DNA from 3 places in the Exiguobacterium artemiae 7-3 genome. Region 3 is predicted to be linked to each of the others. Evidence: riboswitches for the same ligand, from Rfam matches in the RefSeq annotation. Region 3 holds a riboswitch; each other region holds the start of a gene.
What was found. A riboswitch is a leader RNA that binds a small molecule or an ion and turns the genes downstream of it on or off. The one in region 3 is predicted to bind S-adenosylmethionine.
Positions count from the first base shown of each region.

Region 1: it holds a riboswitch for S-adenosylmethionine, as region 3 does, so the genes downstream of both, metK (methionine adenosyltransferase) here and mtnK (S-methyl-5-thioribose kinase) in region 3, are expected to answer to the same signal.
Region 2: it holds a riboswitch for S-adenosylmethionine, as region 3 does, so the genes downstream of both, P402_RS0103625 (methionine ABC transporter ATP-binding protein) here and mtnK (S-methyl-5-thioribose kinase) in region 3, are expected to answer to the same signal.

Region 1 is NZ_KK211190.1:771,977-776,117, forward strand. Features, by position in the region: gene pckA (phosphoenolpyruvate carboxykinase (ATP)) at 1-1,088, opposite strand, end outside; SAM riboswitch class I at 1,321-1,447, shown strand; gene metK (methionine adenosyltransferase) at 1,575-2,783, shown strand; gene P402_RS0104885 (GNAT family N-acetyltransferase) at 2,929-3,417, shown strand; gene P402_RS0104890 (serine aminopeptidase domain-containing protein) at 3,502-4,141, shown strand, end outside.
Region 2 is NZ_KK211190.1:526,036-530,176, forward strand. Features, by position in the region: gene P402_RS0103620 (methionine ABC transporter permease) at 1-205, opposite strand, end outside; gene P402_RS0103625 (methionine ABC transporter ATP-binding protein) at 195-1,208, opposite strand; SAM riboswitch class I at 1,292-1,395, opposite strand; gene P402_RS0103630 (aminotransferase class I/II-fold pyridoxal phosphate-dependent enzyme) at 1,458-2,645, opposite strand; gene P402_RS0103635 (alpha-glucosidase) at 2,810-4,141, shown strand, end outside.
Region 3 is NZ_KK211190.1:2,601,154-2,605,294, forward strand. Features, by position in the region: gene mtnA (S-methyl-5-thioribose-1-phosphate isomerase) at 1-676, opposite strand, end outside; gene mtnK (S-methyl-5-thioribose kinase) at 673-1,842, opposite strand; SAM riboswitch class I at 1,921-2,023, opposite strand; SAM riboswitch class I at 2,231-2,332, shown strand; gene P402_RS0114425 (2,3-diketo-5-methylthiopentyl-1-phosphate enolase) at 2,413-3,603, shown strand; gene P402_RS0114430 (2-hydroxy-3-keto-5-methylthiopentenyl-1-phosphate phosphatase) at 3,600-4,141, shown strand, end outside.

The sequences.
Region 1 (4,141 bases), 1.8 Mb from region 3:
AAGTGATACATCGCTTGTTCTTTTGTCAGTTTACTGATCGGAGGCAACACACCGTAAGCATCCGCTGTCAGGAAAACAATTGTTTTCGGATGACCGGCACGAGACGGGATAGCGATGTTGTCGATGGCAGTAATCGGATAAGCCGCGCGTGTGTTTTCCGTTTTTGACGTATCATCATAATCCGGAATCCGGGTGTCGTCGAGGACAACATTTTCAAGAACGGTACCAAAACGGATCGCATCAAAGATTTGTGGTTCTTTTTCACGTGACAGGTTGACGGTCTTCGCATAACATCCGCCTTCGATATTGAAGACGCCGTCATGTGACCAGCCGTGTTCATCGTCGCCGATCAATTGACGGCTGTCATCTGCAGACAGGGTGGTCTTACCAGTCCCGGATAGCCCGAAGAACAACGCGACATCACCTTCATGTCCAACGTTAGCTGAACAGTGCATCGACAACACTTCTTGTTGTGGCAAGAGATAGTTCATGACAGAGAAAATTGATTTTTTGATTTCTCCGGCGTACTCGGTTCCACCAATCAAGACGATACGGTGTTCAAATGACATCGCGATGAATGTCTCAGAGTTTGTCCCGTCAACCGCAGGATCCGCCTTAAAGTGTGGTGCGTAAACGACCGTAAATGGTTCAAAGGCCGCAACCGTAGGATATTCGCGTAAGAATAGCTGTTTCGCAAACAGATTATGCCAAGCATATTCGGTTACGACGCGCACTGGAAGGGTGAAATGCGTATCGGCACCAGCAGCAGCTTCTGTGTAGTAGAGTTGATCTGCTTCGTTCATATAACGAAGAACTTTTTGTAACAGTTGCTCGAATTTGTCCGATTCCATCGGTTGATTGACATGACCCCAATCGATATGCATCTCACACGATTGATCACGGACGATGAACTTGTCTTTCGGTGAACGACCTGTAAATTTCCCCGTTTCTACAGACAAAGCACCATTTTCTGCAAGAACTCCTTCTTTGTTACGAATCGCATGTTCGACTAGTTCAGCAACGGACAGTTGTTTGAACACATGCTCCTTCTTGAGTAGTTCTTCGATATTCAGGACCGTCATCGGCATCCTGACCCCACCTTTCCCCTACGTTGGTTTTGGCTCTACTATTAGTATGACACATTTATTATATATGACATACTAATGATAGGGCAATCATTTTCATGCGCTGATTTCTATTTATCTGGAAACGCTTTCAGCATTAACAGTTTAACATCTCTTCTGATTTTTTTCGACTAGAAATTAAAACGTTGCTTGACAGAGTGGACACAAGTTTATATCATGTAATTCGTAACGGATACTCTTATTCTGAGCAGGTGGAGGGAACAAGGCCCGAAGAAACCCGGCAACCGTCTTATATTAATTTCATCATTAATGTAGGAAAAGGTGCTCTCCTGAAGCGAAGTAAACACTTCGAACGATAAGAGGGTAAAGGAAGAACGCACAACCTTTCCCTGACCATTTTTGGACATGGAAAGGTTTTTTTCATTTTACCGTCCCACTCAACTAGGGGAAATGAGTACACCGTCAAATTCTTTTTTGGGAGGGTCAAACATGACAAACCTTAATCGCCGACTATTTACGTCGGAATCAGTAACTGAAGGTCACCCGGATAAAATCTGTGACCAGATTTCGGATTCAATTTTGGATGCAATTCTTGCAGCCGATCCAAACGCACGTGTTGCGGCAGAAACTTCTGTCACGACAGGACTCGTATTAGTAGCAGGAGAAATCACGACATCAACTTACGTGGATATCCCGAAAGTCGTTCGTGAAACCATTCGTGAAATCGGCTACACACGCGCTAAATACGGTTTCGATGCAGACACTTGTGCTGTATTGACATCAATCGACGAGCAGTCAGCAGACATCGCTCTCGGTGTCGACCAGGCGCTTGAAGCACGCGAAGGAAACATGTCAGATGAAGAAATCGATGCGATTGGAGCAGGAGACCAAGGTCTGATGTTCGGTTACGCAACGAAAGAAACACCTGAACTCATGCCACTTCCGATTTCACTTTCACACAAACTTGCTCGTCGTCTTGCAGAAGTCCGCAAGACAGGACAACTCGATTACCTCCGTCCGGATGGTAAAACGCAAGTCACGGTTGAATACAACGAGAACAATGAACCTGTTCGCGTCGATACAATCGTCATCTCAACGCAACATGCAGAAGAAGTGACGCTTGAGCAAATCCAAGCGGATCTGAAAGAACATGTCATCGCTCCGGTCATTCCGACGGAGTACATCGATGCAGACACGAAATTCTTCATCAACCCAACTGGCCGTTTCGTCATCGGTGGACCACAAGGCGATGCAGGATTAACAGGTCGTAAAATCATCGTTGATACGTATGGCGGTTACGCACGCCACGGCGGTGGAGCTTTCTCTGGTAAAGATCCAACGAAAGTCGACCGTTCAGCTGCTTATGCAGCACGTTATGTCGCGAAAAACTTGGTTGCCTCTGGTCTTGCAGACAAAGCAGAAGTTCAACTTGCTTACGCAATCGGAGTAGCACATCCGGTCTCAATCGCAGTCGATACGTTCGGAACAGGAAAACTTCCTGAAGCGCAACTCGTCGAATTGATCGCAGAAAACTTTGATCTCCGTCCTGCAGGGATCATCAAGATGCTTGATCTCCGCCGTCCGATTTATCGTCAGACAGCAGCTTATGGCCACTTCGGTCGTACAGACATCGAATTGCCATGGGAGCAGACAGATAAAGCTGCTACTCTTGAAGAGCAGGCAAAACGTTTCGTATAATCCATTGTTCAGAAACATCCTGTTAAAGGGTGTTTCTGAACTTTTTTTGTTTCTCCCGAACTTTGCAGGGATACGACTGAAATTTCTAGAAAAGGGTAAAAGAACATGAGTCTGTAATCTGTAAAAGGAAAAGGGGGATTTCGGTATGGAGATACGCGAAGCAGTTCCGGCTGATGCAGCACGCATTCATGATATTGCGCTCACGTCTTGGATGGACACATATGAGGAAATCTATTCGGAGCGTTCGAAAGCCCATTTCGTTCAGGAAGCGTATCCGCAGGAAGAAGTGGTTCGGGCAATTCGAACAGCGGAAGAAGCACGTGGGGAATACTTCAACGTCGGACTGATTGACGGGGAAATTGTCGGTTTCATTCACGCCATCGATGTGGATGGAACGTGGGAAATCGTCCGTTTGTATGTCTTGCCGAAATACCAACAAAACGGAATCGGACGCCGGCTGATCCGCGAACTGGAATTGCAAGGGGCATCTCCAATTGAAGTCTATGTCGAATCCCGGAACTATAAAGCCCGTCACTTTTTGACTGCATACGGATTCAAGGAAATCAGCGAGACGACAGAAGAAGTCTTCGGTCAGGTGGAACCTGTGACGCGATTGCAACGTATATACGAATAAGGGAAAAGAAATCCGACTTGAGGCGGTTTTGCTGAAGTCGGATTTGTTTCATACTAGATGGATATCTGATGAAGAGGTGAGCGTGTGGTAGAACAACCAACCGGAGTGATCGTCCTTGTGTACCCACTCCAATTACGTGCCAGACCAAGTGAAGCACTGATTCGCGTTTTAGAGCGCGAATATGAAATCCTTCTGGTCGATGCACCCCGCCGTGTGTCGTTTGAAGAACACCAACAGTTGTTAAAAGAAGCATTACGCGAAGCCGGGAAGCGGAAGCTCCCGATTCATATCATTGCCTGCAGCATGGGAGCACTTGTCGTCAATCGACTGCTGCAAGAATATGAATTACCGGTGGCGAGCCTGACGTTCATCTCGCCGTTGTTTGATTGGCATAACTCTAAACAATTGGGGGGCGTCAAGCAAGTCTTTGCGAGCGCCTTCGACCGGTTCCGTCCCGATGCTCCGCTTGGAACGTTACCGTTCGGACAAAACAATGAGGATGCTGCTCGTCTCGGTGAGTTGACATATGCGCAGTATCGCGAGATTGAAGAAGAAATCGTCATCCATGATGAAGAAAGAAAGAAATTACCGCGAGTCCAACTCGCTTGTTTTTATGCACCGGACGATCAATTCGCTGACGTCAAATTGACGCTTGAAGTGTGTCGAAAGATGGGCGGAGACCAGATTTATCTGCAACGCCTGCATGGATTTCCCCACTTCAGTT
Region 2 (4,141 bases), 2.1 Mb from region 3:
AACGAACGATATTAACGAAAAAGTCCAAGATGCTGCGAACGGCGACGTTTTGGAAAAACAGTCCCCGGTCCGTGATGAAAAGTAAAATTCCGAGCGGGATGCCGATGACGAGGGCAAAGCCCAGTGAAATCCCGACCATCAGGGCCGTCTCGGCTAAAGCTTTTGTAAGATCCGGTAACATGGTTTCGATTCGTTCAAGCCACATCCTGGATCACCTCAAGTGTGTGGAGTTGTTCTTCAAGCCATGTCAGGGCCTTATTCACGTGAAGCGTCGGACCAGTCAAGCTGACGATCAGGACTCCGAAGGCGACGTTTTGGATATAATCGACCTTGCCGTGGAGAATACTGACGGAGATATCAAACTGTTTGATCGCTTCCGATAACGTACTTTCGCCGGTCTTCTCACCCGTGAATTGCAGGCGAATGATTTTACCGGGTGTCGTCCGTAAGATGCGTTCCGGTAATTCAATTTGAAGTGCCGTATCGACATAATGTTTTGTGACATCATGGGTCGGCTGACTGAATAAGTCGTATGTACTTGCGACTTCGACGACTTCGCCTTGCGCCATGACGGCAACGCGGTGGCAGATTTGTTTGACGACATCAATCTCGTGGGTGATGAGGATGATTGTCAGGCCGAGTCGTTCATTCAAGTCTTTCAGCAGTTCCAGGATTTGCAGTGTCGTGACCGGATCAAGAGCTGACGTTGCTTCATCACACAACAGGACACTCGGATTATTGGCAAGGGCGCGGGCAATCCCGACCCGTTGCTTTTGACCACCGCTGAGCTGGCTCGGAAAGTTCGTCTCGAATCCTTCAAGTCCGACCAGGGCGACGAGTTCTTTGATCCGGCTTGGGAAATCACTGCGTTTAACGCCGGCTGCTTTTAAGGCGAACGCAATGTTGTCGGAAACGTTCCGCGATTGAATCAGTTGAAAGTGTTGAAAGATCATCCCGATCTTCAGTCGTAGTTCGCGTAAGCTGCCTTTTGAGAGGTCGGACAGGTTGATGCCCGATACTTTGACCGTTCCTTGTGTCGGCGTCTCCAGTCCATTAATCAACCGGAGTAACGTACTTTTTCCGGCACCGGACTCACCGATGATGCCAAAGATTTCACCTTGCTGAATCGTTAAGTTGACATCGCGTAATGCGAAAATCGGTGTCCGGTCACGAACGAACCGTTTGGTGATGCCTTTAAATTCAATCATCTGTCGTTTCCTCCCTATACAAAAAAATCGCTTTTTTCCAGTTAAGAGCAACCAGAAAAAAGCGACGAAGTGTAAGATTTCGTAACTTATCTCTCAGAATGAAACATTCTGTAGGATGTGGCACCGTTCCTTAAAGGTGGTTGCCGGACGTCGTTGGGCCTAATCCCTCGGTCGCTCTCGATAAGTAATTATGCTGTTGGGACTTACTGTAACGGAAATCATTCCCATTTGTCAAACGTTTTTTCAGAATTATTCCGCAACGGCTTGCTGAAACAGATTGAGCTGACCAATCCGTTCGGCAGCTTCGACCAATCGATCGGCATCAGCAATCAGGCTGATCCGGACATAGCCTTCGCCGTATTCCCCGAAGAAATGTCCCGGTGTGACGGCGACATGGGCCTCGTCAAGCAAATGGTCGGTAAAGCTTTGTGAGGTAAAACCAGACGGGACGGGTAACCAGACGAAGAATGAACCACCCGGAACCGGTCCTTCCCAACCAATCTCCTGTAACTTACCGAACAAGGCATCACGACGGGCTTCGTACAGAGCACTGAGTTCACGGACGCATGTTTGATCACTGGAGAGAGCAACGGTCGCTGCGTGCTGAATCGGTGTGAAGGCACTGACGTATAAATGTTCCTGGTACGTCTCGATACTTGAGATGACGGACGGATTACCAATCGCAAAGGCAATCCGGAAACCGGACATGTTAAAGCGTTTCGATAACGAAAACAGTTCAATTCCGACGTCTTTCGCCCCTTCTGTCTGGAGGAAACTTCTAGTCGGACCGTCAAAGCTGATTCCGCCGTACGCCAAATCATGGACGACACAAATATCGTTTGCGTCAGCGAAGGCAACGGTCTGCTCAAAGGCTTCCGCCGTCGCCGTCGCACCGGTCGGGTTACTCGGATAGTTGAGGAACAGCATCCGGGCCCGTTCGACATCCGTCGTATCGAGTAACGTGTAGTCAGGTAAAAAAGCATTTTCCGCAAGGAGCGGTAACGTGATCGGGTAAGCACCGGCAAGTGCTGCACCGGATAAGTAATCCGGATAGCCGGGATCCGGAACGATGACACCTTCGCCGGGATTGACGATGGTTTGCGGTAAAGCGACGATACCGGCTTTACTGCCGAGCAGAATGGCGACCTCAGAAGCGGGATCAATCGTCACGCCGAACTCCGTCTGATAAAAATCGGCAACGGCCTGTTTGAGGAAATCATGGCCGCGAAACGGCGGATACTGGAGGTTTGCCGCGTCATTAATCGCCTCTTTTAAAGCATCTAGAATATGTACAGGTGTCGTCTGATCCGGTGTTCCCTGACCAAGCGTGATGACATCGTGGCCGGCGGCTTTGACGGCACCGATCCGCTGAGCAAGCTCGGCGAAGACCGGAGCAGGTAACCGATCAATCGCAATCGATGGGGCAAAATGTTTCATCTGTTTTCCTCCTTGTTGGGTATTGTCGTCAAGGATAACGAATTTTCAGAAAAAAGAAAAGGATTTTTTAATAATTGCTGATAATTGGTAAAAAGAACCGAAGTCTTTCATGTTTTTGATACACTGAATTAGAATACGATTGAATCATAAAGGAGATGATGGGGATGAATCGGACCTGGTGGAAAGAAGCTGTTGTCTATCAAGTATATTGGCGCAGTTTTAAGGACTCGGACGGAGATGGGATGGGCGATTTACGCGGGGTGATTGAAAAGTTGGATTACATCGCATCTCTTGGTGTCGATGTCATCTGGTTAAATCCCTGTTATACATCACCCGATATTGATAACGGGTACGATATTTCCGATTACTATACCATCATGGAAAAAGCGGGGACGATGTCCGACTTGGAAGAGTTGATTACAGCAGCTCATGAACGGAATCTGAAATTGATTCTTGATTTAGTCGTCAATCATACAAGTGATCAACATGCGTGGTTTAAGGAATCCCGCAGCAGTCGAACGAACGAGAAAGCCGATTGGTACATTTGGCAGGACGGGGAAAAAGGAACACCTCCGAATAACTGGCGGTCGTATTTTGCACCGAGCCCGTGGACATGGGATGAGACACGCGAGCAGTATTATTTCCACTCGTTTGCATCGGAGCAACCGGACTTGAACTGGGAACATCCGGCTGTCCGGGAAGCTGTTTATTCGATGATGCGCTGGTGGGCGGATAAAGGCATCGACGGTTTCCGGATGGACGTCATCAACCTGATCAAGAAACGGGCGACGTATGACGATGTCGCGGATCCTTTGGATTTATCGTACTTAGGGAACCAACCGGGCATTCACGAATTGTTGCAGGAGATGCACCAAGAAGTCCTGGCGGGAACGGACCTCTTTACGGTCGGTGAAATTCCGTTCGTCGGACCGGAAGACGGATTGCTGTACGTCGGTGAAGAACGGAATGAATTGCGGACGTTGTTTCATTTTGAGGTCGCAGATGATATGGAGACGATGGATTTGCCACGTTTCAAACAAATTCAAAAACGCTGGCATGAAGCACTTTATCCAAGCGGCGTCGCGTCCCAGTTTTTGAACAACCATGACCACACGCGTCAGGTGACGCGTTTCGGAAGCGAACGGTATCGCGTCGAAAGTGCCAAGTTGCTGGGGTTGATGCTCCATACGTTACCCGGCATCCCGTACATTTATCAAGGGGAAGAAATCGGTATGACCGGCATCCGTTTTTCTGATCCGGAGTCCTATCAGGACGTTGCGTTTCGGAATCAATACGCCGAGCGGGTTGCGACCGGCGAATCACCCGGAACGGTTCTGTCATCGATGCAGTTACGGGCACGTGACAACTCCCGGACACCGATGCAATGGAATGCGGATAAAGCAGCCGGTTTTACCGTTTCGATACCGTGGATGACGGTCAATCCGAACTACCGTGAAATCAACGTCGAAGCGGCAGAGCAGGATCCGGATTCCGTG
Region 3 (4,141 bases):
TTTCCTTGATCGTATGCGCGACCATGTTGTCCGTAATCAACGTCACGTCAATTCCGGCCCGTTGCAGTTCCCATGTCGTCAAACGTGCTCCCTGAAGTAACGGACGGGTTTCCGATGCATAAACGGAGAGTGGAATTCCCTGTTCTTTCGCGAGATAAAACGGAGCGAGTGCCGTCCCGTAAGCCGCTGTCGCAATCGATCCGGCATTACAAATCGTCAGAATCCGGTCACCGGACTGGAACAATTCCAGCGCATGAATACCGATTTGCCGGGATGTCTTGGCATCCGCCTCATAAAGCGCCAGTGCTTTTTGTTCCAACCGTTTTGGCAACTCGGCAAGCGTCGTGCTCGAGACGATCAGCTGATTCAGCTCATCTAGCACATTCCGCAGATTGACGGCGGTCGGTCGGGTCGAGAGTAGTTGTGCCGATACCGTCAACAAGTCTTGTTTCGCTTCAGGAAGCGACCCTGTCGTCCGAAATGCTTCCTGTACAAGGATGAAGCCGCCGAACAGGCTGATCGCCGGTGCACCACGGACTCGCAATTGTTTGATTGCGTCAATCGCTTGCGCTAAATCATGAATGATTTCATACCGTTCTTCTTCCGGGAGCCGGGTCTGATCCAAGATCGTCACCGTCCCATTTTCATAGATGATGCTTTGGACGAATTGGCTCATCGGCTGAGTTCCTCCGTCAAATCAAAGTTCCGTAAATCAGTGAACGTCTTGCATTCAGTCCGGCGTTTAATCAATGCCACTCCAAGACGTAACGCATGGCGTTTCCGCTCGAGTCGTTCCCCCGCGTCCGTGATGTTCTCAAGGTCGGCGACCGGTGCTAGTCCAATCGTCCGGCGGATCAATTCACATCCGGCAAAGCCAAGTGCGTCCTGCAAAATCGTGCTGAGGACATCGTCAACAAGCCCGTCCGCTGAACGGAACGGCTCCACCGCTTCCCGCTCCCATAATGCTTTGAACGTAGACGCAAAGGTCAGCCAAAATGTATCGATGTCTTTCACCCGTCCATTCCGTAACTCGGCATAGTTCGGATACGCGGCAAAGCAGAGATGGGCGATGAATTGTCCGACATCAAAACCAAACGGTCCGTAAAAGGCAAACTCGGGATCGATGACTTTTGTTTCATCGGCTGAAGCAAAAATACTTCCAGTATGTAAGTCCCCGTGTAATAACGCGTCGCCCTTCGTGATGAACAGAGTTTCGAGTTTCGCGACTTCGCGTTTCAGCGCTGCATCCTGCCACAACTGAGCCACTTCCGATTCCAGCCCGGCTTCAACCGCATTCGTTTCCGCGTCATAAAACGGATCCGTAAAGATTAATTTTTCCGTGATATCACAGAGATCCGGATTGTAGTAGTTCCGCGCCACTTGTTTTTTTGTGACCGGTCCAAGTGCAAAATCCGACGTGTAAAACAGTGTTCGCGCCAAGTAAGAACCGATATGTTCCGCAAGCAACGGATACTTCTCCCCTTCGAGCAAGCCGGTCCGGACAATCGTCAAGTGAGACAAATCCTCCATCACCGTAAATGCCTCTTCCTTACTTGCATGGTAGACGTGCGGGACGAACGGAACGGCGACTTTTGCAAATTCTTTTAAGGCGGACTGTTCAATCCAGGCCCGTTCAAGCGATAACGGCCAACTTTCGCCGACGACTTTCGCATACGGTAAAGCCTGTTTTAAAATCAATCGCTGATTCCCCGATTGAATCCGAAAGACAAGGTTTAAGTTCCCGTCCCCGATTTCCTCTGCCGTCACCGGTCCTTTGCCGATCAATCCGAGTGTCTGGACCCGTTCAATCGCGTCCTGTACTGTAAATGCTTGGTATCCCATTATGGTTTCCTCCTTGTTGATCACACGAAAAAACGCCTCTTTTCGTCAAAGAAAAGAGGCGCGGTAGAATACTCCGTCCTCTTATCTCTCAGACGAATGTCTGTTGGATGTAGCACCGTGCCGGATGGTCGGTTGCTGCGGCGTCTTCGGGCCAATTCCCTCTGCCAACTCACGATAAGAGTCATATGTAGTTGTCGTGTGGTTGATGTTGATTTGAATACTACGTGCGCGGTTGGTCGTCTGTCAATTCCAATTTTTAGTGAAACGGCTTAAAAAACGGAACCGTCTATAGAAGAAGTATTTTCAAAAAAATAAATTTTCAAAATATAGTTTGACAAGGGACCAATCTCGTGTAAAAATTGCAATTAGATTTCACAATTTCATCCAATTCTTATCAAGAGCAGACGGAGGGACGAGCCCTACGATGTCGCAGCAACCGACCACTTGGCACGGTGCTAATTCTTGCAGCTATTACGCTGACAGATAAGAGTCCACGCGCAATTTTTCATGGTCTCTTGTCATTGACGAGGGACCATTTTTGTATTTTTCAATAAGGGAGAGACGATTCATATGGCGTATATTACCGCAACGTACCAACTCGGGACGACCAATCAGTTGGCGAAACGAGCAGAACAAATCGCGCTCGGTCTGACGGTCGGTTCCTGGACCGATTTAAATCATTTGGAACAGCAGCAGCTGGAATCCTTCAAAGGACAGGTTGTTCATACCGAAGAACATGACGGCAAAGGTTACATCACGATCCGTTATCCGGAACACAACGTCTCACGCGACTTTTCCGCTATCTTAACGACGGTCTTCGGCAAACTGTCGCTCGACGGACAAATCAAGTTAACCGATCTACAGCTTCCCCCGTCGTTCACGAACGACTTCCCCGGTGCCAAATTCGGGATTGAAGGAATCCGTCAGTTGATTCAAGTCCATGACCGTCCCCTGTTGATGAGCATCTTTAAAGGGGTCATCGGACGAGACCTCGTCTTTTTACGGGAACAACTCGAAGCCCAGCTCGCGGGCGGCATCGATCTCGTCAAAGATGATGAGATATTGTACGACAATCCGTTGACGCCGGCACTCGACCGGGCACGGATTGGCCGGGAAGTCCTCGATGCCCATTATGAACGGACCGGCAAACGGGCGCTTTACGCGATTACGTTAAGCGGTCCCGTCTTCGGCTTGAAGGATCAAGCGAAACGTTTGATTGAAGCCGGCGCGACCGCCTTCCTGCTCAATACGTTTACATACGGACTCGACGTCCTGCGCGAGTTAGCGGCTGACCCGGACATTTCCGTTCCAATCTTCAATCATCCGGCCTTAAGCGGTGCCTTGATCGCAAGTCCCGAATACGGGATTGCGGCTCCTGTTCTGCTCGGAACGTTACCGCGACTGGCTGGTGCCGATTTGACGTTGTTCCCATCGCCGTACGGGAACGTGGCACTCGCCAAAGACTTGGCCCGCGGGATCGCCGTCGAAGCAACCCGGATCGGGGACACGAAGACAATTTTGCCGGTTCCCTCGGCCGGTATCCACCCCGGTCTCGTAGCCCAGCTCGTCCGTGATTTCGGTACCGACTCGGTCATCAATGCTGGAGGCGGCGTTCACGGTCATCCGCAAGGTGCCGCTGCCGGTGTCCTCGCATTCCGTCAGGCGCTCGACGCCGCACTGACCGGAGAATCGCTGACAAGTGCTGCGGTGCGGCAGGAAGAATTACGAATTGCCCTCGACGCTTGGGGGATCACGAAATGACAATCCGGATTTTATGTGACTTTGACGGGACCGTGACGGAACACGATAATATCATCGCCTTGATGAAGGAATTTGCCTCGCCGGCAGCGTTTGAACCGTTGAAAGAAGGTGTGCTCGACCGCTCGCTGTCGATTCAATCCGGGGTCGGACAGATGTTCCGGTTGCTCCCATCAGATCGAAAACAAGATTATGTTGATTTTTTGATTGATCGGGCTGTCATCCGTCCCGGCTTTGAGACCTTACTCGCTTTTGCTAAATTGAACGGAATCGACTTTGCCATCGTCAGCGGCGGGATCGACTTTTTTGTCGAACCGATTCTTGCCGATTTACTGACAGATGAAGCGATTTACTGTAACGGCAGTGACTTCAGTGAGGAGATAGTGCAGATTGAATGGCCGCATGCCTGTGACGCGGCCTGTACGAATCAATGCGGCTGTTGTAAAACGTCAATCGCCCGGAAGCTGAAGCAGGACGGTGACACGATCATCGCGATTGGTGACTCCGTGACGGATTTTGAACTGGCGAAACAGGCTGATCA